4 regions of the Agromyces sp. NSFZ genome follow, and region 1 is predicted to be linked to each of the others. Evidence: predicted binding sites of a transcription regulator. Region 1 holds the regulator's gene; each other region holds the start of a gene.

The links. Region 1 encodes LexA, which represses DNA repair genes until DNA is damaged. Its sites were predicted from a motif close to TCGAACANNTGTTCGA; they were not measured.
Region 2: uvrA (excinuclease ABC subunit UvrA) is a predicted target of LexA. The motif match lies at 5,095-5,110, and genes of this name have one in related genera.
Region 3: ACVFI9_RS05655 (HNH endonuclease signature motif containing protein) is a predicted target of LexA. The motif match lies at 5,186-5,201, and genes of this name have one in related genera.
Region 4: ACVFI9_RS00645 (HNH endonuclease signature motif containing protein) is a predicted target of LexA. The motif match lies at 5,440-5,455, and genes of this name have one in related genera.

The regions. Positions count from the first base shown of each region.
Region 1 covers NZ_CM149585.1:1,727,793-1,735,086, forward strand. The annotation lists gene metE (5-methyltetrahydropteroyltriglutamate--homocysteine S-methyltransferase) at 1-1,412, shown strand, start outside; gene ACVFI9_RS08175 (alpha/beta fold hydrolase) at 1,633-2,397, shown strand; gene lexA (transcriptional repressor LexA) at 2,445-3,125, opposite strand; gene ACVFI9_RS08185 (LysM peptidoglycan-binding domain-containing protein) at 3,390-3,791, shown strand; gene ACVFI9_RS08190 (histidinol-phosphate transaminase) at 3,837-4,937, shown strand; gene hisB (imidazoleglycerol-phosphate dehydratase HisB) at 4,967-5,581, shown strand; gene hisH (imidazole glycerol phosphate synthase subunit HisH) at 5,578-6,216, shown strand; gene priA (bifunctional 1-(5-phosphoribosyl)-5-((5-phosphoribosylamino)methylideneamino)imidazole-4-carboxamide isomerase/phosphoribosylanthranilate isomerase PriA) at 6,329-7,075, shown strand; gene ACVFI9_RS08210 (SseB family protein) at 7,059-7,294, shown strand, end outside.
Region 2 covers NZ_CM149585.1:2,372,674-2,379,967, reverse strand. The annotation lists gene coaE (dephospho-CoA kinase) at 40-660, shown strand; gene ACVFI9_RS11165 (TetR/AcrR family transcriptional regulator) at 632-1,261, opposite strand; gene ACVFI9_RS11160 (alpha/beta fold hydrolase) at 1,373-2,257, shown strand; gene ACVFI9_RS11155 (HPP family protein) at 2,365-2,823, shown strand; gene uvrB (excinuclease ABC subunit UvrB) at 2,952-5,018, shown strand; gene uvrA (excinuclease ABC subunit UvrA) at 5,166-7,294, shown strand, end outside.
Region 3 covers NZ_CM149585.1:1,181,440-1,188,733, forward strand. The annotation lists gene ACVFI9_RS05630 (hypothetical protein) at 1-1,068, shown strand, start outside; gene ACVFI9_RS05635 (VanZ family protein) at 1,110-1,583, opposite strand; gene ACVFI9_RS05640 (excalibur calcium-binding domain-containing protein) at 1,738-3,168, shown strand; gene ACVFI9_RS05645 (hypothetical protein) at 3,206-3,637, opposite strand; gene ACVFI9_RS05650 (UDP-glucose dehydrogenase family protein) at 3,701-5,086, shown strand; gene ACVFI9_RS05655 (HNH endonuclease signature motif containing protein) at 5,223-6,806, shown strand; gene ACVFI9_RS05660 (N,N-dimethylformamidase beta subunit family domain-containing protein) at 7,140-7,294, opposite strand, start outside.
Region 4 covers NZ_CM149585.1:139,827-147,120, reverse strand. The annotation lists gene ACVFI9_RS00670 (zinc-dependent alcohol dehydrogenase family protein) at 1-900, shown strand, start outside; gene ACVFI9_RS00665 (bifunctional AfsR/SARP family transcriptional regulator/alpha/beta hydrolase) at 949-2,571, shown strand; gene ACVFI9_RS00660 (glutamyl-tRNA reductase) at 2,631-4,001, shown strand; gene ACVFI9_RS00655 (GNAT family N-acetyltransferase) at 3,998-4,681, shown strand; gene ACVFI9_RS00650 (hypothetical protein) at 4,724-5,374, opposite strand; gene ACVFI9_RS00645 (HNH endonuclease signature motif containing protein) at 5,484-6,998, shown strand; gene ACVFI9_RS00640 (glycine--tRNA ligase) at 7,070-7,294, opposite strand, start outside.

The DNA of each region.
Region 1 (7,294 bases):
ACAACATCTGGCGCGGAGACCTCGCCGAGGCGTTCGAACGCCTCGAGGCGTTGCGACGGCTGTCGGCCGACGTCGCCGTGTCCACGTCGACGTCGCTCCTGCACGTGCCGCACGACGTGACCGAGGAGACGGCGCTCGACCCGCGGCTCGTGAGCTGGCTCGCATTCGCCGACCAGAAGGTGGCCCAGGTCGCCGCGCTCGAGCGGGGCCTCGTCGCCGGTCGCGCCACGATCCAGGAGGAGCTCGACGCGGCATCCGCCGCCCTCGCCGATCGAGACGGCGCACCCGGCGTGCGGGTGCCCGCCGTGCGCGACCGCTTCGCCGGGCTCGCCGACCACCACTTCGCGCGCGCCGCCTATGAGGAGCGCGTCGAGGCGCAGGAGTCGCTCGACCTGCCCGCGCTGCCGACCACGACGATCGGCTCGTTCCCGCAGACGGGCGACATCCGCCGAGCCCGCGCGCGCCTCCTCACGGGGGAGCTGAGCGAGCCCGAGTACCGCGCGCTCATGCACGAGGAGATCGCGCGCGTCATCCGGCTGCAGGAGGACCTCGGCCTCGACGTGCTCGTGCACGGCGAGCCCGAGCGCAACGACATGGTGCAGTACTTCGCCGAACTGCTCGACGGCTTCGCGGTGACGCAGCACGGCTGGGTGCAGTCCTACGGCTCGCGCTGCACGCGTCCGTCGATCCTGTGGGGGGATGTCTCCCGGCCCGAGCCGATGACCGTCGCGTGGTCGACGTTCGCCCAGTCGCTGACCGACAAGCCCGTGAAGGGCATGCTCACCGGGCCCGTGACGATCCTGGCGTGGTCGTTCGTGCGCGACGACCAGCCGATCGGCGATACGGCCCGGCAGGTGGCGCTCGCCCTGCGCGACGAGATCGCCGACCTCGAGGCCGCGGGCATCCGCATCGTCCAGGTCGACGAGCCGGCGCTGCGGGAGCTGCTGCCGTTGAAGCGAGCCGACCAGCCGGCCTACCTCGACTGGTCGGTCGGGTCCTTCCGCCTCGCGACGGGTGGTGCGGCGGCCGCCACGCAGGTGCACACCCACCTCTGCTACTCCGAGTTCGGGGTGGTCATCGATGCGATCCGCAACCTCGACGCCGATGTCACCTCGATCGAGGCGGCGCGCAGCCGCATGGAGGTGGTCGACGACCTCGCGACGAGCGGCTTCGACCACGGCATCGGCCCGGGTGTCTACGACATCCACTCGCCGCGCGTGCCGGGCGCCGCCGAGGTGCGGTCGCTCCTCGAACGGGCGGTGGCCGAGATCCCCGCGTCGCGGCTGTGGGTCAACCCCGACTGCGGACTGAAGACGCGCGGCTACGAGGAGACGGTGGCGTCGCTCGGGCACATCATCGAGGCCGCGCGTGCCGTGCGCGAGGCGATCCGGGTGCCGGCGACGGTCGACTAGGCCGAGGATCCGGCTGCGGCATCGCCCAATGTCGCCGTTCCCGCGTCACGTCGCCTGCGCAGCGGGCACGGGACGCGGGAACGGAAACGTGCGAGGGCCGGATGTCGCGAGCATGCGGCATCCGGCCCCGGACCTCGACGGCCGCGGCACACCGTCGCTCGGAATGCAACCCCACCGCCGCGTCAGGCGATCGCTCAGGGACGTGACGTACCGTCGGATCATGCGACTCGCGGTTCACGAATGGGGTGGCGGCACCAAGACCGCCGTCCTCATCCACGGCATCATGTCGGACTCGCGCGCCTGGCACCGGGTCACGCGCGAGCTCGAGGAGCACGGATTCCGCGTCATCGCCGTCGACCTCGCCGGCCACGGACGCAGCCCGCGGTCGAGGAACTACTCGCCCCGCGCCTGGGCCGACGACGTGGTCGAGACGCTCGCGCCCCTGCTCGACCGTCCGCCCGATGTCGTGATGGGTCACTCGCTCGGCGGCCTCGTCGCGAGCCTCGTCGCCGACCGACTCGCGCCGCGTGCGGCGATCTACATCGATCCGGCGTTCTCGTTCCCGACCGGCCTGCGCGGCTTCGCGTTCAAGCTGTTCTTCGCGATCGCCCCGCGCCCGCGGCGTTCGGCGCTCGTGCGGATGAACCCGAAGTGGAGCGCCGCCGACGTCGACATCGAAGTGGCGACGCTGCGCGACTGGGACAAGCGCACCATCCTCGGATTCGTCGACACGCGACGCCTCGTGCCGCCCGCCCGCGTCGTGGCGCCGAGCCTCGTGGTGCTCGCCGAGAAGAGCCTGCTCATCACCGAGCGGGTCGCGGCGCAACTGCGCCGCACGGGCATGACCGTCGCGACCGTTCCCGGCACGGGCCACACGGTGTTCCGCGACGACCACGCCGGGTTCATGGAAACGGTGTGCGAGTGGTTGTGCGACCACGTGCGCATCGGTGAGCGCGTGCAGGTGCCCGCCGCCGTCGCGGCGTAGCGGCCGTGCCGTAGCCGGCCGCACGCCCGGAGGCATCCTGCCGCGGATCAGACCGCGCGGAGCACCGCGACGACCTTGCCGAGCACCTCGGCCTGGTCGCCCAGGATGGGCTCGAACGCGGAGTTGCGTGGCAGCAGCCACGTGTGTCCGTCGCGCTGGCGGAACACCTTGACCGTCGCCTCGCCGTCGAGCATGGCCGCGACGATCTCGCCGTTCTCGGCGGTGGGTTGCGACCGCACGACGACCCAGTCGCCGTCGCAGATCGCCGCATCGATCATCGAGTCGCCCACCACCTTGAGGATGAACAGCTCGCCCTTGCCCACGAGCTGGCGGGGGAGGGGGAACACCTCGTCGATCTGCTGCTCGGCCGTGATGGGGATGCCTGCGGCGATGCGGCCGACGAGCGGCACCATGGCGGCGTCGCCGACCGGCGCGGGACCGGCGTCGCCCGCGGTCGCCGGTCGATCGGTGCCGGGCAGCTCGATGAGCACCTCGAGTGCGCGCGGACGGTTGGGGTCGCGGCGGAGGTAGCCGGCGAGCTCGAGCTGGTTGAGCTGGTGGGTGACGCTCGAGAGGGAGGAGAGGCCGACGGCGTCGCCGATCTCGCGCATGCTCGGCGGGTACCCGCGGGAGGCGACGGAACGCTGGATCACCTCGAGGATCGCGACCTGCTTGGCGCTCAGGCTCTTGCGTCGACGCTGCCTGCCGGCCTCGCGCACATCGTCGATGTCGGTGCTCAACGTCTCCGCCCCTCGTTGCGGTCGCACGCGACCGGATGTCGGTGGTGTCTGATCGACTGTCGTCGGACATTCGAAACTGTATCCGGCTGCGGTCGGTGCGGCAAACATTCGTTCGAGTGTGTCGCGGAATTCGCGCCGCACGAGACTGCGGGTGTCGCTTGCGGGTTCGATTGTTCGAAGATATATTCGGAACAGAGTTTCGCATCGGCCCTCCCGGCCGAGGGCCGATGCGGCTCCCACAGGAGGTGTGACATGAGCGCAGCGATCGTTTCCGGCGGGTTCGGCGCATCCGTGCGACCGCAGTCCGCCATGGTTCCGCCCGCGACGGCGACGTCCTCACCCCGTACGCGGCTTCGCCTCACACGTCGCGGCCGTGTCGTCTTCACGAGCCTCGCCGCACTCCCGCTCGTGGCCTGGGCCCTCGTCACCATCCTCGGTTCCGGGGGCGCGGCGGCCGATGCGGGCGCAGAGCTCGGCACCCGCACGTTCGAGTACGTCACGGTGCACCAGGGCGACTCGCTCTGGGCGATCGCCGAGTCCATCGCCCCGCAGGGCGACCCACGAGACGTGATCGCCGAGATCATGCGGCTCAACGGGCTCGATGTGGCCACCGTCGAGCCCGGTCAACGGCTCGCCCTCCCGGTCGTGCCCTGATCGGCGTGGCCGAGACGGCCGAGGTCGCGTGGCTAGCATGGACGGGTGACGAGCCTCGATGACCTGCCCATCCGCGACGACCTGCGTGGTCGCACTCCGTACGGCGCCCCTCAGGCGTCCGTGCCCGTCGCGCTGAACGTCAACGAGAACACGCATCCGATCCCCGAGGATGTCGCGCACGACATCGTCGCCCGCGTGGCCGCCGCGATCCTCGGCCTCAATCGCTATCCCGACCGCGAGTTCACCGCCCTCCGCGGAGCGCTCGCCGACTACCTCGGCCATGGACTCGACCCCGACCGCATCTGGGCGGCGAACGGATCGAACGAGGTGCTGCAGCACATCCTGCAGGCGTTCGGCGGCCCCGGCCGCTCGGTGCTCGGCTTCGCGCCGACCTACTCCATGTACGGCCTGCTCGCCTCGGGCACCGGCACCGGGTGGATCACCGCCGGCCGAGACGAGGACTACGAGCTCGGTCCCGAGACCGCGGTCGCCGCCGTGCGCGAGCACGATCCCGACATCGTGCTGCTGTGCGCGCCGAACAACCCCACCGGAACCCCGCTCTCCCTCGACACCATCGCCGCGGTCGCCGACGCGGCACGGGGCATCGTGGTGGTCGACGAGGCGTACATCGAGTTCGCCGACCCGGGCACGCCGAGCGCGCTCACCCTGCTCGAGGGCCGGCCGCGCCTCCTCGTCTCGCGCACGATGAGCAAGGCTTTCGCCTTCGCGGGCGCGCGGGTCGGGTACCTCGCCGCGGATCCCGCCGCGATCGACGCGCTCCGACTCGTGCGGCTGCCGTACCACCTCTCGGCGCTCACGCAGGCGGCGGCACTCGGTGCGCTCGCACACTCCGACGAGATGCTCGCGATGGTCGGCGAGATCCGCACGCAGCGCGAGCGCATCTCCGCCGAGCTCGCCCGGCTCGGGTTCCGTCCGTACCGCAGCGGCGCCAACTTCGTGCTCTTCGGGGGGGTGGACGACCCGCACGCGGTGTTCGAGGCGCTCCTCGCGCGGGGCATCCTGATCCGCGAGATCGGCCTGCCCGGAAGCCTCCGGGTGACCGCGGGAACCGAGGCGGAGACGACCGCCTTCCTCGAGGCGATCGCCCTGTTCGCCCCGGCGGACGCCCAGCAGGGCGGCGAATAGGCCAGCAGGGCGGCGAATAGGATGGAGCCATGACCCCTCCCGGCTCCCCGCGTACCGCGCGCGTGCAGCGTGAGACGAGCGAGTCGAGCATCGACCTCTCGCTGAACCTCGACGGTTCGGGCGTGAGCGACATCGAGACGACCGTGCCGTTCTACGACCACATGCTCACGGCGTTCGCCAAGCACTCGCTCACCGACCTCACCGTCCGCGCCAGCGGCGACATCGAGATCGACGTGCATCACACCGTGGAGGACGTCGCGATCGTGCTCGGCCGGGCCATCCGCGAGGCGCTCGGCGACAAGCGCGGCATCTCCCGCTACGGCGACGCGCTCGTGCCGCTCGACGAGGCGCTCGCGCAAGCCGTCGTCGACGTGTCCGGCCGACCGTTCCTCGTGCATTCCGGTGAGCCCGCGGGCTTCGAGTACCACCTCATCGGCGGCCACTTCACGGGCTCGATGGTGCGGCACGTCTTCGAGGCCATCGCCTTCAACGCCGGGCTCACCGTGCATGTCAACGTGCTCGCCGGCCGCGATCCCCACCACATCGCCGAGGCCGAGTTCAAGGCCTTCGCGAGGGCGTTCCGGCAGGCGAAGTCCCTCGACCCGCTCGTCAGCGGCGTCCCGTCCACGAAGGGCGCGCTGTGAGCCGAACGCGACGCGTCGTCGTGCTCGACTACGGTTCGGGCAATGTCCACTCCGCGGCCAAGGCGCTCGAGCACGCCGGCGCCGACGTACAGGTCACGGCCGACCGCGCGGCGGCGATGGAGGCCGACGGGCTCGTCGTGCCGGGCGTGGGCGCGTTCAAGGCCGTGATGGACCAGCTCCGCGCGGTGCGCGGCGACGAGGTGATCGACCGCCGCCTGGCCGGCGGCCGCCCGGTGCTCGGCATCTGCGTGGGCATGCAGGTGCTCTTCGAGCACGGCGTCGAGCGCGGTGTCGACACCGAGGGCCTCGGCGAGTGGCCGGGCACGGTCACCGAGCTGCCCGCCCCGGTGCTTCCGCACATGGGCTGGAACACCGTCACCCCCGACGAGGGATCGGTGCTCTTCGCGGGCATCGAGCACGAGCGGTTCTACTTCGTGCACTCCTTCGGCGCCCAGAAGTGGGAGCTCGACGTCATGCCTCCGTTCCCGAAGCCGAAGCTCACGTGGGCGGAGCACGGCGGGCCGTTCCTCGCCGCCGTCGAGAACGGGCCGCTGTCGGCCACCCAGTTCCATCCCGAGAAATCGTCGGACGCCGGCATCCGGCTCCTGGGCAACTGGCTGGGCTCGCTCGCCTGATCGCACGGCGTGCGGAACGTGCGGCGTCATGCGCGAACGGCGGTGCCTCGGTCGGACTAGGATGCTGTGACTGTGCCGACGTGGCGTTCACAGCCGACGAACAAGGACAGTGATGAGTGAGTTCAACAAGACCCCGCGTCTCGTGCTGCTGCCGGCGGTCGACGTCGCCGGTGGCAAGGCCGTTCGCCTGACGAAGGGCGAGGCGGGCACCGAGACGAGCTACGGCGACCCGGTCGATGCAGCGGCCGACTGGGCCGCCCAGGGCGCGGAGTGGATCCACCTCGTGGACCTCGACGCCGCCTTCGGCCGCGGCTCGAACGCCGGCGTGCTGAAGAAGGTGATCCGGCAGGTGCGCGGCGTCAACGTGGAGCTCTCCGGCGGCATCCGTGACGACGCGTCGCTCGAGCACGCCCTCGAGATCGGTGCCAAGCGCATCAACCTCGGCACCGCCGCGCTCGAGAACCCCGAGTGGGCCGCTTACGTCATCGCGCAGTACGGCGAGGCGATCGCGATCGGCCTCGACGTGCGCGGCAGCACGCTCGCCGCCCGCGGCTGGACGAAGGAGGGCGGCGACCTCTGGCAGGTCATGGACCGCCTCGAGGAGGCCGGCGCCGCGCGCTACGTCGTCACCGACGTCACGAAGGACGGCACACTGCAGGGTCCGAACGTCGACCTGCTCCGTCAGGTGATGGAGCGCACCCACCGCCCCGTGGTGGCGTCCGGCGGAATCTCAAGCCTCGACGACATCGCGGCGCTCCGCGAACTCGTGCCGCTCGGCCTCGAGGGCGCGATCGTCGGCAAGGCCCTCTACGCCGGCGCGTTCACGCTGGCCGAGGCGCTGGATGTCGCCGGACACTGATCCCGGCGCGGCGCACACCGGGGCCGACTCCGCGGGCGTCCCGTGGGCGGGCCGGTCGTTCCAGCCGAACCCGCATGCCGCCGACGACGGGCGGGCGCCCGAGGCCCTCGCCGCCGCGATCCGGCGGTTCCGTTCGGGTGACGGCGCGCAGGGGGATGTCGTCGCGGCGTTCGCGACGTCGCGCCTGCTGATCCCGCTGCTCGCCGAACTCGGCGATGG
Region 2 (7,294 bases), 640 kb from region 1:
GTGCAGTCGGGTGGAGTCGCCCCGGATAGAGTGGGGGACGTGTATCTGATCGGTCTCACGGGCGGCATCGCCTCAGGCAAGTCCACGGTGGCCAGGCGGCTCGTCGAACACGGTGCGGTGCACATCGACGCCGACGAGCTGGCGCGCCGGGTGGTGGAACCCGGCAAGCCGGCGCTCGCGAAGATCGTCGAGGAGTTCGGTCCCGACGTGGTCGGCCGCGACGGCAGCCTCGACCGCGCCAAGCTCGGCGAGATCGTGTTCCGCGACGATGCGGCACGCGCGAAGCTCAACGGCATCGTGCATCCCGCCGTGCGCGAACTCACGCGAAAGCTCATCGACCGCGCGGTCGGCAACGACCCCGATGCGGTGATCGTCTACGACGTGCCGCTGCTCGTCGAGGCATCCGTGCCCGATGACCTGCAGTTCGACCTCATCGTGGTCACGAGCGCGCCGCGTCCCACGCAGGTGAAGCGACTGGTCGAGGAGCGCGGGCTCGAGACCACCCAGGCGGAGGCCCGGGTGGACGCGCAGGTCGGCAACACCGAGCGCCTCGCGATCGCCGACGTCGTGATCGACACCGACGGATCGATGGCGCACACCATGAGCCAGACCGACGCGCTCTGGCAGCGCATCACCCGGGAGCGTCGCTCGCGCGCCTGATCGTCGCCGCGTCGATGAGCACGCGCGCCATCGCCTTGGCCTCGGCAGCGGTGTCGGGTGTTCCGGTGATCGGCGCGGTGACCATCGCTCCGTTCGCCACGATGTAGAGCCGCTCGGCGAGGGCGTCGGCGTCGTGGGGGCTCAGCGGGAGTTCCTCCACGAGCCCGCGCAGCACGGCACGGAATGCGCGCTTGTGGTCGCGCACCGCTCGGGCGACCAGTGCGGCGTCGTCGCCGAGCTCACCGAACGCGTTGATGAACGCGCACCCGCGGAACGAGTCCTCGGCGAACCACTCGTGCAGCCAGTCGAACACGGCGAGCACGCGCTCGGCGGCGGAGCCGTCGGTCCTTTCATCGAGGAACCGGCGAACGGATGTCGCGATCTCCGCGTCCCGGTCGCGCAGCGTCGCTTCGACGAGCTCGTCCTTCGAGCGGAAGGCCCGGTACACGCGCTTGAGCGGCACGCCCGACGCAGCGCGCACGGCATCCATGCCGACGGCCTGGATGCCGTGCGCGTAGAACAGCCCGGACGCGGCGGCGACCAGCGCCGCCCGGTCGTCGGCGGGAGCCGTCGCGACTTGGCGTCGGGTTGATTCGCTCACGGAGCCTCCAGGTGGTGTCGCACACGTTGCAAGAAAACGATCGTTCTCATACTATGGCGTCTCGTCGGAGAACGCACGTTCTCTGCATCACGAATCCAGCTGGAGGACAACATGTCGAAGGTGCTTCACCGCACGGCCGTGGTGGACGGCCACACGCTCGCCTACCGCGAGGCGGGCGATCCCGCCCGACCCACGCTCGTGCTGCTGCACGGGTTCCCGACGAGCTCGCACATGTTCCGCGGCCTGATCCACGAGCTGGCCGACGAGTACCACCTCATCGCGCCCGACCACCTGGGCTTCGGCGCCAGCGACGCGCCCGATCGCGAGCACTTCCGCTACGGCTTCGAGCCGCTCACACAGCTCACGCTCGGCCTCCTCGACCAACTCGACGTGCGCCGCTTCGCGCTGTACGTGCAGGACTACGGCGCCCCGATCGGATTCCGCATCGCCACGCGGCATCCCGAGCGCATCACCGCTATCATCACGCAGTCGGGCAACGCGTACGCCGAGGGGTTCACCCCGTTCTGGGAGCCGCTGGTGGCGTACGCGAAGGCGAGGGCGGCCGGCGAGCAGCCCGACGACGCCGCCGTGCGAGCGCTGCTGACGATGGACGCCACGCACTGGCAGTACACCCACGGCGTGCCCGCCGACCGCCTGGACCGCGTGGGGCCCGACACCTGGGTGCTCGACCAGGCGCGCCTGGACCGCCCCGGCAATGTCGAGATCCAGCTGGACCTCTTCGCCGACTACCTCTTCAACCTCGACGAGTACCCGCGGTTCCACGAGTACTTCCGGAGCCACCGGCCGCCGCTGCTCGCCGCGTGGGGACGCAACGACGAGATCTTCGGGCCCGACGGCGCCACGGCGTTCGGCCGCGATCTCCCCGAGGCCGAGGTGCACCTCCTCGATGCCGGGCACTTCGCCCTCGAATCGCACCTCGAGGAGATGGTCGGGCTCATCCGGCCGTTCCTGCGAGCGTCGCTCGCGGCGGAATGAGCGCCTCCGTGCCGGCACCGGGGCCCGCGACCGGTTCCGTCGCGATGCCGTCGGGTGCCGCGACCGGCTCCGCCACGGCGCCGCGGTCCGCGCGGGGCGGGACCGTCGTGGCTACCCTGGTCACCGCACTCGGGCCCGCCGTTCTCGCGATGGCGATGTTCACGGCGCTCGCCGGGCTGTCCGCGCTGGGCCTGCACGCGTTCGCCGTCCCGTTCGCGGCGACGGCGGCGCTCGTCGTGATCGCTCCGACCAGTCCGCTCGCCGGACCGCGGAACGTGCTCGTCGGGTACGTTGTGTCGACGGTGCCGGCGCTGGCGCTCGGCTCGTTCCTGCCACCCTCGGCGTCCGCGGCCGCGGTGTTCGGCGGCCTCGCGATCGTGGCGATGCTGCTGCTTCGTGCCGCGCACCCGCCGGCTGTGGCGGCGGCGGTGATGATCGGCCTGAACGGCGCCGAGTGGAGCTTCCTCCTCGACGGCGTCGTGCCGGCACTGGTGGCCGTGCTCGGCATCACCCTGGCGGCGGGCGTCGCGTTCCGGCGGTACGAGTACCCGTGGCGGTGGCGCTGACTGCAGCGTCCCGTCATCCCGATCCGCCCGGCCGTGTGCCGGGCGGGTCGGGATCGGCGCCGGATGTCGCGGCCGCGCGTTCGCCCGACCCGGACGCGATGTCGGAGGGCGAACCTAGACTGGAATCCATGCAGGCCACGCGATCCGTACGCCCGTTCGAGGTGGTGAGCGAGTACCGACCGAGCGGCGACCAGCCCACCGCCATCGCTGAACTCGCCGGGCGCATCAACGCCGGCGAGACCGACGTCGTACTCCTCGGGGCGACCGGAACGGGCAAGTCGGCGACGACCGCCTGGCTCATCGAGCAAGTGCAGCGGCCCACGCTGGTGCTCGCCCACAACAAGACGCTCGCGGCCCAGCTCGCGACCGAGTTCCGCGAGCTGATGCCGAACAACGCGGTCGAGTACTTCGTCTCGTACTACGACTACTACCAGCCCGAGGCCTACGTTCCGCAGACCGACACCTTCATCGAGAAGGACTCGTCGATCAATGCCGAGGTCGAGCGGCTACGGCACTCCACCACGAACTCGTTGCTGAGCCGCCGCGACGTGGTCGTCGTCTCCACGGTGTCGTGCATCTACGGCCTCGGCACGCCCGAGGAATATCTCGCCGCCATGATGCCGCTGCAGGTCGGGCAGCGGGTCGATCGCGACTGGCTCATCCGCAAGTTCGTCTCCATGCAGTACCAGCGCAACGACGTCGACTTCTCACGCGGCACGTTCCGGGTGCGCGGCGACACCATCGAGATCATCCCGATCTACGAGGAGCTCGCCATCCGCATCGAGATGTTCGGCGACGAGATCGAGGCGCTCTACCACTTGCACCCCCTCACCGGACAGGTGGTGGCGAAGCTCGACGCGGTGCCCGTCTTCCCCGGCTCGCACTACGTCGCGAGCACCGACGTCATGCAGCGGGCGATCGGCACCATCCGGGTCGAGCTCGAGGAGCGCCTGGCCGAGCTCGAGCGCGAGGGCAAGCTCCTCGAGGCACAGCGCCTCCGCATGCGCACCACGTTCGACCTCGAGATGATGGAGCAGATCGGGTTCTGCTCGGGCATCGAGAACTACTCGCGGCACATCGACGGCCGGGCCCCGGGCGAGGCGCCGCACTGCCTCCTCGACTACTTCGCCGACGACTTCCTGGTGGTCATCGACGAGTCGCACGTGACCGTGCCGCAGATCGGCGCGATGTACGAGGGCGATTCCTCGCGCAAGCGCACCCTCGTCGAGCACGGGTTCCGGCTGCCGAGCGCCCTCGACAACCGACCGCTCAAGTGGGACGAGTTCAAGGCCCGCGTCGGCCAGACGGTCTACCTCTCGGCGACGCCCGGCCGGTACGAGATGGGCATCGCCGACGGCGTGGTGGAGCAGATCATCCGCCCGACGGGCCTCGTCGACCCGCAGATCGTGGTGAAGCCGTCGAAGGGCCAGATCGACGACCTGCTCGAGGAGATCAGGGTCCGCGCCGAGCGTGACGAGCGCGTGCTCGTCACGACGCTGACGAAGCGCATGGCTGAGGAGCTCACCGACTTCCTCACCGAGGCGGGCGTGCGCGTTCGCTACCTCCACTCCGACGTGGACACCCTGCGACGGGTGGAGCTCCTGACCGAGCTGCGCGCCGGCGTCTACGACGTGCTCGTCGGCATCAACCTGCTCCGCGAGGGCCTCGATCTCCCCGAGGTGTCGCTCGTCGCGATCCTCGATGCCGACAAGGAGGGCTTCCTCAGGTCGTCGACCTCGCTCATCCAGACGATCGGCCGCGCGGCGCGGAACGTGTCGGGCGAGGTGCACATGTACGCCGACACCCTGACCGACTCGATGACGTCGGCGATCGACGAGACCACGCGTCGTCGCGAGAAGCAGCTCGAGTACAACCGCGCCAACGGCATCGACCCGCAGCCGCTGCGCAAGCGCATCGCCGACATCACCGAGGTGCTCGCGCGCGAGGAGGCCGACACGGCCGAGCTGCTCGCCGGCCGCGACGCGCGCAAGAAGGCTCCCGTACCGAACCTTCGCCGCGAGGGCATCGCGGCAGCCGGTGCGAACGACCTCGAGGAACTCATCCGGGACCTCAACGAGCAGATGCTCGAGGCGGCAGGCGAACTGAAGTTCGAACTGGCGGCGAGGCTCCGCGACGAGGTCTCCGAGCTGAAGCGCGAACTGCGCCAGATGGAGAAGGCGGGTCACCTGGGCTGAGGGTCCCTGTGGCGGGGCGGATGCCGCGTGGCGTCGCATCCCCATCGAGCCGGCGTCGGCTGGGAGTTCCACGGAATCGAACGTATGTTCGCTGAGAGCGCGTGCCATCGTGGAACCCGTGTCGGTGGCGCTCTCTAGACTCGGAGAGTGCCAGTTTCACGTCTCGATGCCCACTCGCGCCTGAGTGTCCGCGGTGCCCGCGTGCACAACCTGCACAACGTCGACGTCGAGATCCCGCGCGACGCGATGGTCGTCTTCACCGGCCTCTCGGGCTCGGGCAAGTCGTCCCTCGCGTTCGACACCATCTTCGCCGAGGGGCAGCGGCGGTACGTCGAGTCCCTGTCGGCCTACGCCCGGCAGTTCCTCGGTCAGGTCGACCGGCCCGACGTCGACTTCATCGAGGGGCTGAGCCCTGCCGTCTCGATCGACCAGAAGTCTACGAACCGCAACCCGCGGTCGACCGTCGGCACGATCACCGAGATCTACGATTACATGCGCCTGCTCTGGGCACGCATCGGCGTGCCGCACTGTCCCGTGTGCGGCGAGCGCATCCAGCGGCAGACGGTGCAGCAGATCGCCGACCAGCTCATGGAGTTGCCGGAGGGCACCCGGTACCAGGTGCTCAGCCCGGTCGTCTCCAAGAAGAAGGGCGAGTTCGTCGACCTGTTCCGCGAGCTGGCCGCCGGCGGGTACTCGCGCGCGATGGTCGACGGCGAGCTCATCCGCCTCGACGAGCCGCCGACCCTCAAGAAGCAGGTCAAGCACGACATCTCGGTCGTCATCGACCGGCTCGTGGCCGGCCCCGACGTGCTCGGCCGGCTCACCGACTCGCTCGAGACCGCGCTGCGGCTGACCGACGGGCTCGTGCAGGTGAACCTCGTCGACGAGACCGGCCCCGACGCGTGGGCCACGTTCTCCGAGAAGCTCTCCTGCCCGAACCAGCATCCGATCCAGCTCACCGAGATCGAGCCGCGCACCTTCTCGTTCAATGCGCCGTTCGGCGCCTGCCCCGAGTGCTCCGGCCTCGGCACCAGGATGTCGGTCGACGAGGCGCTGCTCCTCGGCGACCCGTCGCTCAGCATCGCCGAGGGGGTCATCCTGCCGTGGACCTCGCAGGGCAAGAGCCTCTACAACTACTACGAGAAGCTGCTCGACGGCCTCGCCCGCGACCTCGGGTTCTCCCTGGACACGCCATGGGAGGAGCTCGACGAAGCCGCGCGCGACGCGGTGCTCCGTGGCGACAACTTCGAGGTCAAGGTGCGCTGGCGCAACCGGTACGGCCGCGAGATGAGCTACACCTCCGGCTTCGAGGGCGTCGTGCCCTACATCGAGCGCCAGTACGTCCAGGCCGAGACCGACGTGCAGCGGGCGCGATGGGCCGAGTATCTCCGAGAAGTGCCGTGCCCGGTCTGCGGCGGCAAGCGGCTGAAGCCCGAGGTGCTCTCGGTGCTCATCCACGACCACAGCATCGCCGACGTCGGCGAGCTCAGCCTCACCGACGCCCGGGCCTTCATGGACCGGCTGCAGCTCACCGAGCGCGAGCAGGCCATCGGCGCGCAGGTCCTGCGTGAGATCAAGGTGCGGCTCGACTTCCTCATCCGGGTGGGCCTCAGCTACCTCGACCTCGCGCGCGCGGCGGGCACGCTCTCGGGCGGCGAGGCACAGCGCATCCGGCTGGCAACGCAGATCGGCTCCGGCCTCACCGGCGTGCTCTACGTGCTCGACGAGCCCAGCATCGGCCTGCACCAGCGCGACAACCGCCGTCTCATCGACACGCTCGTGGCGCTCCGCGACCTCGGCAACACGCTCATCGTCGTCGAGCACGACGAGGACACCATCCGCACCGCCGACTGGATCGTCGACATCGGGCCGGGTGCCGGCGTCAACGGCGGCACCGTCGTGCACTCCGGCAGCTACGCCGACCTGTTGAAGAACACGCGTTCGCTCACCGGCGACTACCTCTCGGGCCGCAAGGAGATCGCGCTCCCGGCACGTCGCCGGCCGATCGACCCGCAGCGGGTGATCGCCGTGCAGGGCGCCGAGGCGAACAACCTGCGCGGCATCGACGTCGACTTCCCGCTCGGCACGTTCACCGCGGTCACCGGTGTGAGCGGATCCGGCAAGTCTTCGCTCGTGAACGACATCCTCTACCGGGTGCTCGCCAACCGGTTGAACGGCGCCCGCAAGGTGCCAGGCCGGCATCGCAGGGTCACCGGCCTCGAGCAGCTCGACAAGGTGGTGCACGTCGACCAGGCGCCGATCGGCCGTACCCCGCG
Region 3 (7,294 bases), 550 kb from region 1:
CAGTCCCCGTACGACCTCCTCGGCGAGGTGACGGCGGCCGGCCTGCTCGCCGCCGGCCTGGTCGCGCTGCACCGGCGGCCCTGGCTCGCAGGGCTGATGGTCGGTCTCGCCGTGCAGGTCAAGTTCGTGTCGCTGTTGGCGCTACCCGCGTTCGCCCTCGTCGCACTGCTCGATGCGCCCGGCCCCGGTCTCGCTCGACGCCTCCGGGTGACGCTTCCGCGCGTACTCGTCGCGGCCGCCTGCGTCGCGGCCCCGACGATCGCGTTCGAGGCCTGGAAGCTCGTGGCGCTGGGGCCGGTCGGATACGTCGAGAACCTCAAGGAGTTCGCGGGCTTCCTGCTCTCGGGTGGGCAGTCGGGCTATCGCGTGCCGCCGCTCGAGAAGCTCACCGCGCTGCTGGGCGCCTGGCATCTGCCCTGGTGGCTGGTCGGCGTCGCGATCGTCGTCGGCCTGGCGTTCGCGGTGGTCGGTGCGCTGGCCGTGCGGCGGCAGCCGGCGGCGCTCGCGACCGCGGGCGCGCGCTCGGAGGTGCGCGAGTTCGTGGTGATCGCGGCGGCGGCGGCCATCGGGCTCCTGACCTACCTCGCCTGGTGGATGGTCTCGTCGCACACGCCGGTCTGGCTGCGGCATCCGGCGCCTGGCGTGCTCGCGTTCCTGCCCGTGGTGATCGCCGCCTCCATCGTGCTCGCGCGGGTGGCGCTGCAGCGGTGGGATGTCTCGCGGCCGGCCGTGACCCGGATCCTGGGCGCAGTGCTCGGGGTGACGGGCCTCGCGCTGCTCACGGCGTCGCTCGTCGGGCGAGTTGTCGCATTCCCGTACACCACGTGGGAGACCCTCGGCGGCCAGCGTGACGCGGCCGCGCAGATCGCCGAGCTCGGGTACGACCGGTTGGCGAGCCCATGGGGTGGCCCGGTGAGCGTCATCGTGATGTCGGGCGCGCACTCCGGTCTCATCGACGCGGTCGACGCGGTCGAGGGCGATCCGCGCGTGTGGGCGGGGGAGCCCCCGCCCGACTGCGACGTGCTCCTCGAGGCGTCCGGCTACGCCGTCTGTGCGCCGCCGGAGTGAACTCGTGTAACCGAGGGCGCGTGGGGCCGGAACAGGCGGAATCAAGCGGCCGCGTAGACCTCACCGCTGGCTCGAGTTCGCGACATCCGCCACCCGAGCACGACGACGCGGCCGACCGCCACGCCTGCGGTGTTCGCGACGACGTCGGAAGCTGCCGGCACCCGCGACGGGATGCCGAGCTGCACCAGCTCGATCGCGATGCTGACGAGGCATCCGATGCCGATCACCGCCCACGGTGACCACCGCGGCGCCGCCACCGAGACCAGCAGCCCGAAGGGCACGAACAGCGCGATGTTCGCGAGGAACTCGAACACGATGGCGGCCCCCTCACGGGACGCGCCCCACGCTGCGACGAGGTCGGCGGCCAAGCCGACGAGGCCGGTCACCCGGCCGGCCTCGCGCGCAGGAAGGAACACGATCAGGGCGAGTGCGACGAGGTACGGAGCGAGCATGACGCGCGCGGCCGCACGGGCGCGCACAGCGCGAGGGCGTGGCGCTGCGGCATCCGTCGTCATCGACTCAGCGTAGCGGGCGGACCGGAGCACACCGCGGTACGACCGCGGTGACCGAGGTTGCAGTGCAGTGGCACCAGAACGCGGGTGGCCGATCGGTCATCGGCGGCCTGCCGGCGTCCCTAGGCTCGTGAGTCGAGCCCGACGAAGGAGACAGATGTCCGACGCCCCTACCGCACCCGCCGGATGGTATCCCGACACCGAGCATCCCGGGGGACTGCGGTACTGGGACGGGTCGGTCTGGACCGAGCATCGGGCGGCGGCCACCGGGCAGACGCCGCAGGCCGAGCGGATGCCGCGAGCCGACGCGGTTGCCCCCGTCGACGCTGCCGGCCGCACAGTGAGGGTCGGCAGCTACCTCGGCTCGTTCTCCAAGACGAGCTGGATCATCATGGCCGTTCTCGGGTTCGTGGTCGTCGTGATGTTCGCTGCCAACGGGTTCGGCGGCGGGCTCGGAGCGATCGGTCTGATCGCGTTGATCACCGGCGCCTACGCACTGATCACGAAGCGGCCGTCGTGGGCGAAGATCTCCGGACGCAAGAACGCGGCCGGTGTGCTCGCCGGCGGACTCGTCGCGACGCTGGTCGGGACGTCGGTGTCGGCGGCGACCCGCGGAGACGTCGAGGTCACGGCCGCGATCCCGACCGAGACGGCAACGCCGTCCCGTTCGAAGCCGACCCCGACGCCCATGCCGACCGGCGAGCCGGACGCACCCGCCACGGTGACCACCGCAGCCGGCGCCCCATCGGTGCGCATCGCCGACAGCTCCGTCACCCAGATGCCGGCGATCGAGCTGCTCGAGACGCTTCCGGTGAAAGGACGAGCGCCCAAGACCGGGTACGACCGCAAGGCGATGTTCGGCACGGCGTGGCTCGACGTCGACCGGAACGGCTGCGACACCCGCAACGACATCCTCGCCCGCGACCTCGAGCCCGAGGTCACGTCCGGTCCCTGCAAGGTCACCTCGGGGGCGCTCGCCGACCCGTACACGGGTGACACGATCGACTTCGTGCGCGGCAACACCACCTCCCTGGACGTGCAGATCGACCACGTCGTTTCGCTCATGAACGCGTGGGAGACCGGCGCGCAGCAGCTCACCCAGGCGCAGCGCGTGAGCCTCGCGAACGACCCGATCAACCTCTACGCCGTCGACGGCCCCACCAACATCCAGAAGGCCGCCGGTGACGCGGCGACCTGGCTGCCGCCCAAGCGCGACTTCTGGTGCACGTACGTTGCGCACCAGATCTCGGTGAAGGCGACCTACGGCCTCTGGGTCACCGTGCCCGAGCGCGATGCCATGGTGCGGATCCTCGAGAAGTGCCCCGGTCAGCCGAGCGTCACCTCTGCATTCGCGCCGGCACCTGCGCCCGTGGCTGAGCCGGAGTCGGAGCCTGCGCCCGCACCGGCGCCTGCGCCTGCGCCGGCCCCCGCACCCGCTCCTGCCCCGGCCCCGGAGCCCGCTCCCGCCCCGGTGTACTACGAGAACTGCGACGCCGTGCGGGCTGCTGGCGCGGCGCCGATCCACGCCGGCGATCCCGGATACTCGGGCAAGCTCGACCGCGACGGCGACGGAGTCGCCTGCGAATAGCGCGTGCCGGCGCGCATGCCTGTGGCTGCGGCATCCGTCATCGTCTCAACGGAGTGGGCGGTGCCGCCCAGTAGCCGACCACTGCGCCCGCCAGCGCACCGACGACGTTGAGCGTCAGGTCGACCGGCGAGGGGGAGTGGTCCGCCATCCACCACGACGGGGCGAACTCGACGAGCGCGCAGGCGCCCAGCAGCAGGGGAACGGCGAGCAGCGACATCCGTCGACCGAACGCCACCACCACGAGGATGCCGAGCGGCGCGAAGAACACCGCGTGCGAGGCGTACTCGACGACCTCGTAGGTGATCCAGCCCGCGAGCCCATGGCTGCGCAGGTGGGCGAGTATGCCGCGTACCCACGGCGTGAACCCCTCGTCGATCGGACGCGGCACCAGGGCGAAGATCGCGCCCAGCGCGGCGTAGATCGCGAGCACGAGCAGCGCCCAGCGACGGCCTCGATCGGGGGGAGTCATCCCCTCAGCCTAGGAGCGGCGGGTGCGACAGAATGGACCGGAGTGTCTGAACGAAGGGTCCCCATGCGCATCTCAGTGATCGGCTGCGGCTACCTCGGCGCCGTGCACGCCTCGGCCATGGCCGAGCTCGGCCACCAGGTCGTCGGCATCGACGTCGACGCGGGCAAGATCGCCGCGCTCGCCGCAGGCAGGCCTCCGTTCTTCGAGCCCGGGCTCGCCGAGATCCTCACCTCGGCGACCGCCAGCGGCAGGCTTCGGTTCAGCACCGACATCGCGGATGCCGCGAGCGCCGACGTGCATTTCCTCGCCGTCGGCACGCCCCAGGCGGCCGGCACCGGCGCCGCCGACCTCAGCTACGTCGACGCCGCGTTCGAATCCCTGCTCCCGCACCTCGCCGACGGCGCGCTGGTCGTCGGCAAGAGCACGGTGCCGGTGGGCACTGCTGCGCGGCTCGCGGCTCGGCTGGCAGCGGATGCCTCGCACGCGCGCCTCGCGTGGAACCCCGAGTTCCTCCGTGAGGGCTTCGCCGTGAAGGACACGCTCGAGCCCGACCGGCTCGTCTACGGCGTCGGCGGGGCCGGCGGCGCTGGCGGCGCTGGCGTCGGCGGCGCCGGCGGCGCTGGGGGTTCCGGGGGTGCCGACGGTGCCGACGCAGACGACCGGCACGCGGCATCCGTGCTCGACCAGGTCTACCGCGCCGCGATCGAGGCCGGCACGCCGCGAATCGTGACCGACTACGCCACCGCCGAGCTCGTGAAGGTGGCCGCCAACGCATTCCTCGCCACGAAGATCAGCTTCATCAACGCGATGTCGGAGCTCGCGGATGCCACGGGCGCGGATGTCACGGCGCTCGCCGACGCCATCGGACACGACGCGCGCATCGGCCGTCGCTTCCTCAACGCCGGTGTCGGATTCGGCGGCGGCTGCCTGCCGAAGGACATCCGCGCCTTCACCGCGCACGCCGAGGAGCTGGGCCGCGGCGACTCGGTCGCCTTCCTGAAAGAGGTCGACGCGATCAACCTCCGGCAGCGGCAGCGGGTCGTCGACCTGGCCGTCGCCGCCCTCGACGGGTCGGTGTACGAGCGCAAGATCGCGGTGCTCGGCGTGACGTTCAAGCCCGAGTCCGACGACGTGCGCGACTCGCCCGCGCTCGACGTCGCGGTGCAGCTCAAGGGGCTCGGGGCGCGCGTCATCGCCACCGACCCCGAGGGCATCGAGAACGCGCGGGTGAGGCATCCGCAGCTCGAGTACACGACCTCGACGAACGAGGCGTTGCGTGGGGCCGACCTCGTGGTGCTCGTCACCGAGTGGCGGGAGTACCGCGCGCTCGACCCCGCGCAGGTCGGGCGGCTCGTCGCGGGGCGCCGCATCATCGACGGGCGCAACGTGCTCGATCCTGCCGCGTGGCGCGTGGCCGGCTGGGAGTACAAGGGGCTCGGGCGACCGTAGCGCGGGTCACGCTTCCGCGCTTCCGCGCTTCCGCGCTTCTCGGCGGGGTCTCGGCGCGGTCTCGGCGCGTCTGGGGAGTTCTCCACAGTTGCTGGGAATTCGAACATATGTTCGAAGGATCTGCGAGAATGGAGGCATGCCAGAAGCCCCCGCAGCGCTCGGCGAACTGCTCGCCGAGGTCGACGCGCTCGTCGACGCGTGGGCTGCGGCGTCGACCCTGGCGTCGACGGATGCCGCGGCCGACGTGCTGTCGATGACCGATGCCGGCCTCCTCATGGTCACCGAAGCGCTGGCCGGGTTGTCGAAGCGCGTCGACGCGCTCACCGTGCGGTGCGCGGCGGGTCTTGCTCGCCGCTCGCCGAGCGAGGCCGGCAACGACGGGCTGGCACGCCGCACCGGGCACTCCACGCCTGCCGGTCTCATCGCCGCCGTGAAGGGCGGGCGCTACTCCGAGGCGGTCAAGCTCATCGCCGTCGGCGAGGCCACCGAGCCGCGCGCCGCGTTCACGGGCGAGCTGCTGCCGCCGCGGTTCGCCCACGTCGCGGCAGGGGTCGCGGCGGGTCGGCTCGGCGTCGAGGCCGCGGCCGTCATCACCTCGTTCCTCGCGCGGGTGTCGATTCGCGCCTCGGCTGAGGATGTCGCGTGGTCCGAGGCCCTGCTCGTCGAGCGAGCCCCCGTGGTCGGCGTCGACGGGCTCAACCGCCTCATCAAGCAGCTCGAGGCCAGGCTCGATCCCGACGGCGTGCGACCCCGCGAAGACGAACTCCACGGCCAGCGCACCCTGCGCATCTGGGAAGACGGCGCCGGCATGATCAACCTCCGCGGCCGGTTCGACCCGATCACCGGCGCGCCCATCAAGGTCGCCGTCGAGTCACTCGTCGGTGCCGAACTCCACCGGGCACGTGACGCGCGTCCGGCATTCGGTGCTGCCCGCGAGGGCGCGTCGGGCACTGTGCCCACGTCCGCCGACGGCGCTGATTCCGGCGACGGCGCTGATTCCGACGACGGCGCTGCTCCCGGCGACGGCGCTGCTCCCGGCGACCGGCCCGACGCGACCACCGATGCCGCGATGTCCGAGCAGCGCACCATCGAGCAGATGAACGCCGACGCGCTCGCCGACATCGCCCGGCTCGCCATCTCGTCGGCCGATGCGTCGCTGCCGGCGCTCGCGTTCGCGACCGTCGTCGCTCGCATCGACCACGACGCGCTCCGCTCCGGGCTCGGTCACGCCTCGATCGACGGCATCGACCAGCCCGTCAGCGCCGCCGCGGCACGCCAGCTCGCGGCATCCGCCGGCATCATCCCGATGGTCTGCGGCGGCGACGGCGAGGTGCTCGACCTCGGCAGGGGCAAGCGGCTGTTCTCGAAGGCGCAGCGGCTCGCGCTCGCCGAACGAGACGGCGGGTGTGCCCACCCCGGGTGCCGCCGGCCGATCGCCCACACCCAAGCGCACCACATCAGGTGGTGGAAGCGCCATCGCGGACGCACCGACCTCGACAACGGAGTCCTGCTCTGCGCATTTCACCATGGGCTGCTCCATCGCAACGGTTGGGGCATCGAGATCCGCGACAATCGGGCGTGGTTCATCCCGCCGCCGCACATCGACCCCCAGCAGCGTCCGCGCGCCGGCAACCGATCGCCGCATCTCGAGCTTGGCGGTGCTCGCAGCGGCGCCGGCGACGGCGCGTGGAGTCCGCCCCTTGCCGTGTCTGCCGCCTGATCGGCGCGCGCTGCCCGTGCGGGCGCGCTGCCCGTGCGGGCGCGCTGCCTGAGCGGTGCGCCGCCTGTCGGCGAGCCCGCCTGATCGGGGCGCATGATCGCCGCGTCGCCTGAGCGGTGCGCCGCCTGTCGGCGAGCCCGCCTGAGCGGTGCGCCGCGATCTGGAGCCGCCTGATCGGTGCGCCGCCTGTCGGCGAGCCCGCCTGAGCGGTGCGCCGCGATCTGGAGCCGCCTGATCGGGCGCGCTGCCTGATCGGCGCGGCCGGCCTGGAGTCGTGCCCATGTACCGCTGCGGCGGCCGTGAGAACGGCCGCCGCAGCGCAGACGGCGAGGGTCAGGGTGCGACGAGACCGTTGATCGCCACCCGCTCGAGCGTGGGCGACACGGTCGACGTACCCGTGAACGTCGCACGGTACTGGATGTACCGCGAGTTGCCCGGGATGTCGGCTCCGGCCTCCACCGTCGTGAACGCGGTCCACGTGCCGTCGG
Region 4 (7,294 bases), 1.6 Mb from region 1:
CCCGGCCGGGTGCTCGGTCACGAGGGCATCGGCGTCATCACCGAGGTCGGCAGCGGCGTCACGCAGCTCGCGGTGGGCGACCGCGTCATCCTCGCCTGCATCAGTGCCTGCGGGCTCTGCTCGAACTGCCGGCAGGGGCTGTACAGCCACTGCCTGAGCCCCGAGGGCGCCGAGGGCATCGGGTGGATCTTCGGCCACCTCATCGACGGCACCCAGGCCGAGTTCGTGCGCGTGCCGTTCGCGGAGAACTCGGTGTACAAGGTTCCCGAGGGCGTGAGCGACGCCGAGGGCATCCTGCTCTCCGACATCCTGCCCACCGGATTCGAGATCGGCGTGCAGTACGGGCAGGTCAAGCCCGGCGACGTCGTCGCCGTGATCGGCTCGGGGCCCGTCGGCCTCGCCGCGGTCATGACGGCGCGGCTCTACGGTCCCTCGCGCGTGGTCGCCATCGACCTCGACGACGCGCGCCTCACTCGCGCCCGCGAGTTCGGCGCCACCGACACCGTGAACTCCGGCGCCGGCGACTGGAAGGAGCAGGTGCTCGCGACCACCACCGACGGCCTCGGCGTCGACGTGGCCATCGAGGCGGTGGGCATCCCGAGCACCTTCACGATGGCGACGGAGCTCGTGCGACCAGGCGGTCACGTGGCCAACGTCGGCGTGCACGGGCGCGGCGTCGAGCTGCCGCTCGACCGTCTCTGGATCCAGAACATCGACATCGCCATGGGACTCGTGAACACGAACACGCTCGGGATGCTCCTCAAGCTCGTCGCGGCCAAGAAGCTGCCGGCCGACAAGTTCGTGACCCACACCTTCACGTTCGACGAGGTGATCGAGGCGTACGAGGTGTTCGGCAACGCGGCGCAGCACAATGCGCTGAAGGTGCTCATCACTCGCTGATCGATCGCCGATCGAGGAGGGCTCGCCTGGCGCGAGTAGGATGCAGCCGTGGTGCCCAGCCCCGCCGCGCGTCACGACGACGAGTTCGCTCGGCCGCCGCACCCCGGCGATCCGACGGTCGATCGCATCGTCATGCTCGGCACGTTCTCCGTCGCGCTCGGCGGGCGAACGGTCGATCCGGCGCACTGGCGGCGACGATCGGCCGCGAACCTCGTCAAGGTGCTGGCGCTGGCGCCCGACCGGCGGTTGCATCGGGAGCAGCTGATCGAGATGCTCTGGCCGGATGTCCCCCTCGCCGACGCCGCGCCTCGCCTGCACAAGGCGGCGCACTTCGCGCGTCGGGCCCTCGGCGGCGAGGCCTTCGCGTGGGTCGGAGACACGCTCGCCCTCCTGCCCGGCCGTGAGGTCGAGGTCGACGTCACCCGGTTCGAATCCGCAGCCCGGGCGGCGCTGGAGAGCGGCACGGGTGTGGACGAGGCGCTCGTGCTGTTCACCGGGGAACTCCTCCCCGAGGACCGATACGAGTCGTGGACCGTCGCCCGACGGGAGGCGGTCACCCACCTGCATCGACAGCTGCTCCGCGTCGGCGAGCGATGGCTGCAGCTCGTCGCCGAGGATCCGACCGACGAGGAGGCGCGCGTCGCGCTGATGCGTGCGCACGTCGAGCGCGGCGACCGGGCCGCTGCGCTCTCCGAGTACGAGCAGCTCGCGGCGGTGCTCGACGAGGAGCTCGGCATCGAGCCCGGCGACGACGCTGCAGCGGTGCATCGCGCGGCGCTCGCGCTTCCTCCGCGAGCCATCGGGCGGACGCGACCCGACCACCTGCCCACGCAGGAGGTGCGCTTCTGCCACGCCTCCGACTCGGTGCGACTCGCCTATGCCGTCGTCGGCTCCGGTCCTCCCCTGGTCAAGGCCGCGAACTGGCTCTCGCACCTGGAATACGACTGGGAGAGCATGCTCTGGCGGCACTGGCTGCACGCGCTCACGAGCGACTACCGCGTGCTGAGATACGACGAACGCGGCTGCGGGCTGTCGGATTGGGACACGACCGCCTTCACGCTCGACACGTGGGTGGAGGACCTGGCTACGGTGGTGGACGCCGCAGGGTACGACCGCTTCCCGCTGCTGGGTGTCTCGCAGGGGGCGGCGGTGGCCGTCGAGTACGCCGCCCGGCATCCCGAGCGGGTCAGCGCCCTCGTGCTGTACGGCGGATACCTGCGCGGGAGGGCGGCTCGGGCCCGCAATGACGACGAGATCCGCTTCGCTCGGCTCCTGCCCGATCTGGCCGAACTCGGCTGGGGCCGGGACGAGCCCACGTTCCGGCAGGTGTTCGCCGCACGCTTCATGCCCGAGGGCACGCGTGAGCAGTGGGACGAGTTCAACGAGCTGCAACGACGTACCACCTCGCCCGCGAACGCCGCGCGCTTCATGCGGGGCTTCAGCATGATCGATGTCACGGACGCTGCGAGGCGAGTGGCCTGTCCGACGCTCGTCGTCCACGTCCGCGGCGACCTCGGGCCACCGGTCAGCGAGGGGCAACTGCTCGCCTCGACCATCCCCGGGAGTCGATTCGTCTCCCTGGACGGGCACAACCACCTGATGCTCGCCACCGAGCCGGCGTGGCCCCGTTTCATCTCCGAGATGAACCGGTTCCTCGCGGAGGTCGGCTGAGGCCGTCATCATCGGTCTCCTCGTTCGGAGCCGCATTCGACGGCGGGTAGAATCCCATCGTGCTCATCTGCCTCACCGCGAGTCACAAGAATGCCGCGTTCGACCTGCTCGAGCGTCTTTCGGCGAACGCGGAACACGCAGCACCGCGCATCCTCGAGGGTCATGACGCCGTGCATGGTGCGGTCGTCGTCGCCACGTGCAACCGCTTCGAGGCGTACCTCGACCTCGACGCTCCCGAAGGCGAGTCCCCGGTGCCCGCCGTGCAGGAGGCGATCCGGGCCGTCGGCACGGTCGCGGGCCTCGAGGCCGATGAGCTGCGCGCCACCTTCGGCTTCGTGCACGGCAACGCCGTCGCGGGCCACCTCTTCTCGGTGGCCTCCGGCCTCGAATCGGTCGTCGTCGGCGAGGGCGAGATCGCGGGGCAGGTTCGGCGATCGCTCGAACGCGCGCGCAAGGAGGGCACCACGACGCCCGCCCTCGAGCGGCTCTTCCAGCGCGCCTCGCAGACCTCGCGCCGGGTGAAGAACGAGACCGGCATCGGCGGCGAGGGCCGCTCCCTCGTGCGCCTCGCACTCGACCTCGCCGAGAGCCGCGTCACCGACTGGGCCACGACCCGCGTGCTGCTCGTCGGTACCGGCCGCTTCGCCGGCGCCTCGCTCGCCGCGCTCCGCGACCGCGGCGTCACCGACGTGCGGGTGCACTCCCCGTCGGGCCGTGGCGCGAAGTTCGCCGCGAGCCACGGCATCGAAGCGGTGCCGCGCGGCGAGTTCTCCACGGCCGCCGCAGACGTCGACATCATCGTGACCTGCACCACGGCCGAGCACCACGTGGTCGACAAGACGCTCATCGCGGTCGGACGCGAGCAGCTCGAGGCATCCGTCGCCCTGCTGCCCGGCGGCGGCGCACCCGTGCGCGACGTGCGCCAGCTCGTGATCGACCTCGGACTCCCCCGCAACGTCGCGCCCGACGTCGTCGAGGTACCCGGCGTCGACCTGCTCGACCTCGAGACCATCAAGATCCACGCGCCGCTCGAGGAGTTCGGGGCCACGGATGCCGCGCGCGAGATCGTGAACCGCGACGCGCGCGACTTCGGCGACCTCGGCGAGGAACGCGACCTCGCCCCCGCGGTCGTCGCACTGCGACGGCACGTGTACGACATCCTCGACGGCGAGATCGCCCGGGCCAGGTCGCGCGGTGACGACGACGGCCGCACCGAGGCGGCGCTGCGGCACATGGCCGGCGTGCTCCTGCACACGCCCATGGTGCGCTCGCGCGAGCTCGCCCGGGCCGGCGAGCAGACGGCCTGGATCGACGGCCTCGAGGCGCTGTTCGGGGTGAAGCCCCACGAGACCGAACGTACCGAACGCGTCGCTCGTGCCAATGAATCGGATGAGACCGGGGCCGCCGGAGCCGCAGGCGCTGCGTCGTGAGCGCCGAGCGCGCGGCATCCGGCCCCGACGCCGATCGGGTGGCCGCTGCCGCCGCCGACGGACCGCCGGCCCTGCGCTTCCCCTACGACGCGAGGCGGCTCGTCGAGCAGCCGCTGCGCACCCAGCGTCTCGTGCTGCGTCCGCTCGAGGCATCCGACGCTGCCGACGTCTACGAGTACCAGCGCCTGGCCGAGGTGATCCGCTACCTGCCATGGCCCGAGCGCGAGCGCGCCGAGGGCTACGAGCACACGGCGAAGCGCGCGGCGGGTCGGATGCTCGCCGCCGACGGCGACTTCGTGTTCTTCGCCGCCGTGCTGCCCGGCACGCCGGCGACCGACGATGCCGGGCGGGACCGCATCATCGGGGATTTCATGATCCGCGTCTCGAGCGTGCAGCACGCGCAGCTCGAGCTCGGGTGGGTGCTCCATCCCGACTTCCAGGGTCGCGGGTTCGCGCGCGAGGCGGCGCAGGCGCTGCTCGACTTCACGTTCGAGACGCTGAATCCCCACCGCGTGCAGGCGTTCCTCGACGCGCGGAACGGGGCATCCGCCGCACTCTGCGAACGGCTCGGGATGCGTCGCGAGGCGACCATCCTCGAGGAGGAGTACCACGACGGCGAGTGGCAGGACACCGCGATCTACGGTGTGCTGCGTCGGGAGTGGGCGGCCGCGCGGGGCTGAAGCGGGGTGCGGCTGCGTGGAGTTGAGAGCTGAGAGCTGCGGCTACAACGTCTCCCAGAGCGGCCGCACGTGACGTGACGCCGCGACGATCGCGTCGCCGTCGAGCGTCGTGGTCGTGATCGGGATGCCGAGCCGAGCCCACTCGGCGACGAGCGTGAGATCGCCGCGCAGCGGATCCGGTGCCCACACCCAGAGGCCGTTCGAGCCGGTCGACGTGCGGTCTCCGCCACTGCCTCCGCCGTGCCGTGGCATGATCGTCGGCGGTTCGGGTGCCGCAGCGTGCGGCTCGGCGAACGAGAAGTCAGCTGCGTGCACCTTGCTTCCGTCCGGCAGCGCGAGTCCGAATCGCAGGCGCGTGTCCCGTTCTCCGGGCTGACGGCGGGCAGCGTGCCAGGGACCTCCCATCGCGGAGTCGGTGAGCTGCCGCCATTCCCAGGAGTCCTCATCGCGACGGCGGAGGAACCAGTCGACGTGCACCTCGAAGCCGACGCTGAACACGCGGATCTCGCGAAGGAGAACGACCGTCCCTGCGGTCCGCGCGAGCACCGCGTCGTGCAGGAGGCGCGCCGGCAGTTCGTCGTCGGGCGCCTCCAGCCATGCGGGCGGGCGGAACTGCTCGGGTTCGGGGCGGTTGGCGGCCGCCGCATCCTCGTCGTCGAAGAAGCCCCCGTCGCCCACGCTGATCACCTGCATGACGGCACCCTATGTGCGACCGATCCTCCCCAGCACCCCGGATTCCACAACCTCTCCACACCTGTGGGAACATGCGTTCGAGTGTCGGTAGCTCTGGCGAGAATCAGACATGCCCGATTCCCCGTCCGACCTGGCCGATGTCGCCAGTCGCCTCGTCGGGCGCGAGGTGTCGTCGGGCACGTTCGTCCCGCTCGATGACGCCGCGCTCCTCGTCGCCGTCGAGGAGCTCACGGCGCTGCGGCATGAGGTCGAGCGCTGTCAGGCGATCGCCGTCGCCGAGGTCGCCCGGCGATCGCGGGTGGCGTTCGGGGTGCGCGGACTCGCCCGGCGCTCCGGGCATGCGGGCACCGGTCAGCTGGTGCAGTCGATCACGCGATCGTCGAAGCGCGAGGCGGTCGCGCTCGTGCGCGTCGGGCAGATGATCGCCGAAACGGATGCCGCGGTCGCACTCGAGGCGCAGCGTCGCTCTGACCCCCTCCTCGCCGAAACCGCCCCCGCCTCTCCCCCGCCGTGGTTCGCCGCACTGGGCACCGCCGTCGCGAGCGGCGTCGTGTCCGTCGAGGTGGCGTCCGCGATCCGGTCCGGCCTTGGCGAACCCGGTGGAGATGCCGACGAGGCGGCGCTGGCCGCACTGCTGCCGGCCCTGCTCGACGAGTGCCGGTCACTGCATGCAGACGCCGCACGCCGTGCCGCGAGGCAGGCGCGCGACCGAGTCGACGCTGCGAGCGTCGTCGCGCGAGCCGAGCGGCAGCGACACGATCAGTACTGGCGGCTCTGGGTGAAACCCGATGGCATGGTGCGGGGCGAGTTCGAGCTCGAACCGCATGGCGGCATGCTCGTGAAGGCGGTGTTCGACCAGCTCACGCATCCGCGTCGCCTCGACACGAAGACCCGTCGCGGGTTCGGCGACGCCGCGCGCGGCGACGCGAACTACGCCGCCGCGCGGGCTGCGCGCGAGCGCGAGGCCGCAGAGGGTCTGGTGCAGCTGCTGCGAGCCGGTGCGAGCGTCGATCCCGGGCGGCTCCTCGACGAGCGCAAGCCCTCGGTCCGCATCATCGTGAACGCCCATGCGCTTGCGACCGGCGAAGGCACGGGCATGATCGAGGGCCACCCCGACCGCATCCCGCTCACCGACGTCCACACCGGGCTGTGCGAGGGCGATGTGCCGTTGAAGTTCAGCGACGACGGAGCCTGTCTCGACCTCGGGCGCGACGAACGGCTCTTCACCGAACGGCAGAAGGTCGCCCTCGGCGTGCGAGACGGCGGCTGCATGGATCCCGACTGCACGCGGCCTCCCTCCTGGACTGAGGCGCATCACATCGATCACTGGCATCGCGACGAGGGTCGCACCGACCTCGCCGACGGCATCCTGCTCTGCCGCGGAGATCACCTCCGCTATCACAACGAGGGGTGGGAGGTGCGCCGCGAGGGCGCCGTGTACTGGCTCATCCCGCCACGGGGGGTCGATCCCGACCGCACTCCTCGGTTGATGAGATCGAAGACCCCGTCCGACATCCTGAACCCGGTCGATCCGGCCCGATTGCCCGAGTCGGTCGTGCCGACCAGCTCATCGCGACGTGCCGCAGACGCGAGCGAGCGAGAACCGGCCCTGCTCGCGGGGTAGGACTCTGCCTGGTCTCGGGGAGGAGTGCGTCCGCGGCAACGCGCCCGACGACGCCTCGCGTTCGGCGACCCCTACGCGCCGATCAGGCGCGACGCCAGGTACCCCTCGAGCTCGGCGATCGGCACGCGCTCCTGCTGCATGCTGTCGCGCTCGCGCACCGTGACGGCGTTGTCGTCGAGCGAGTCGAAGTCGACCGTGACGCAGAACGGCGTGCCGATCTCGTCTTGGCGACGGTACCGGCGACCGATGGCACCGGCGTCGTCGAAGTCGACGTTCCAGTACTTCCGCAGCGTCGC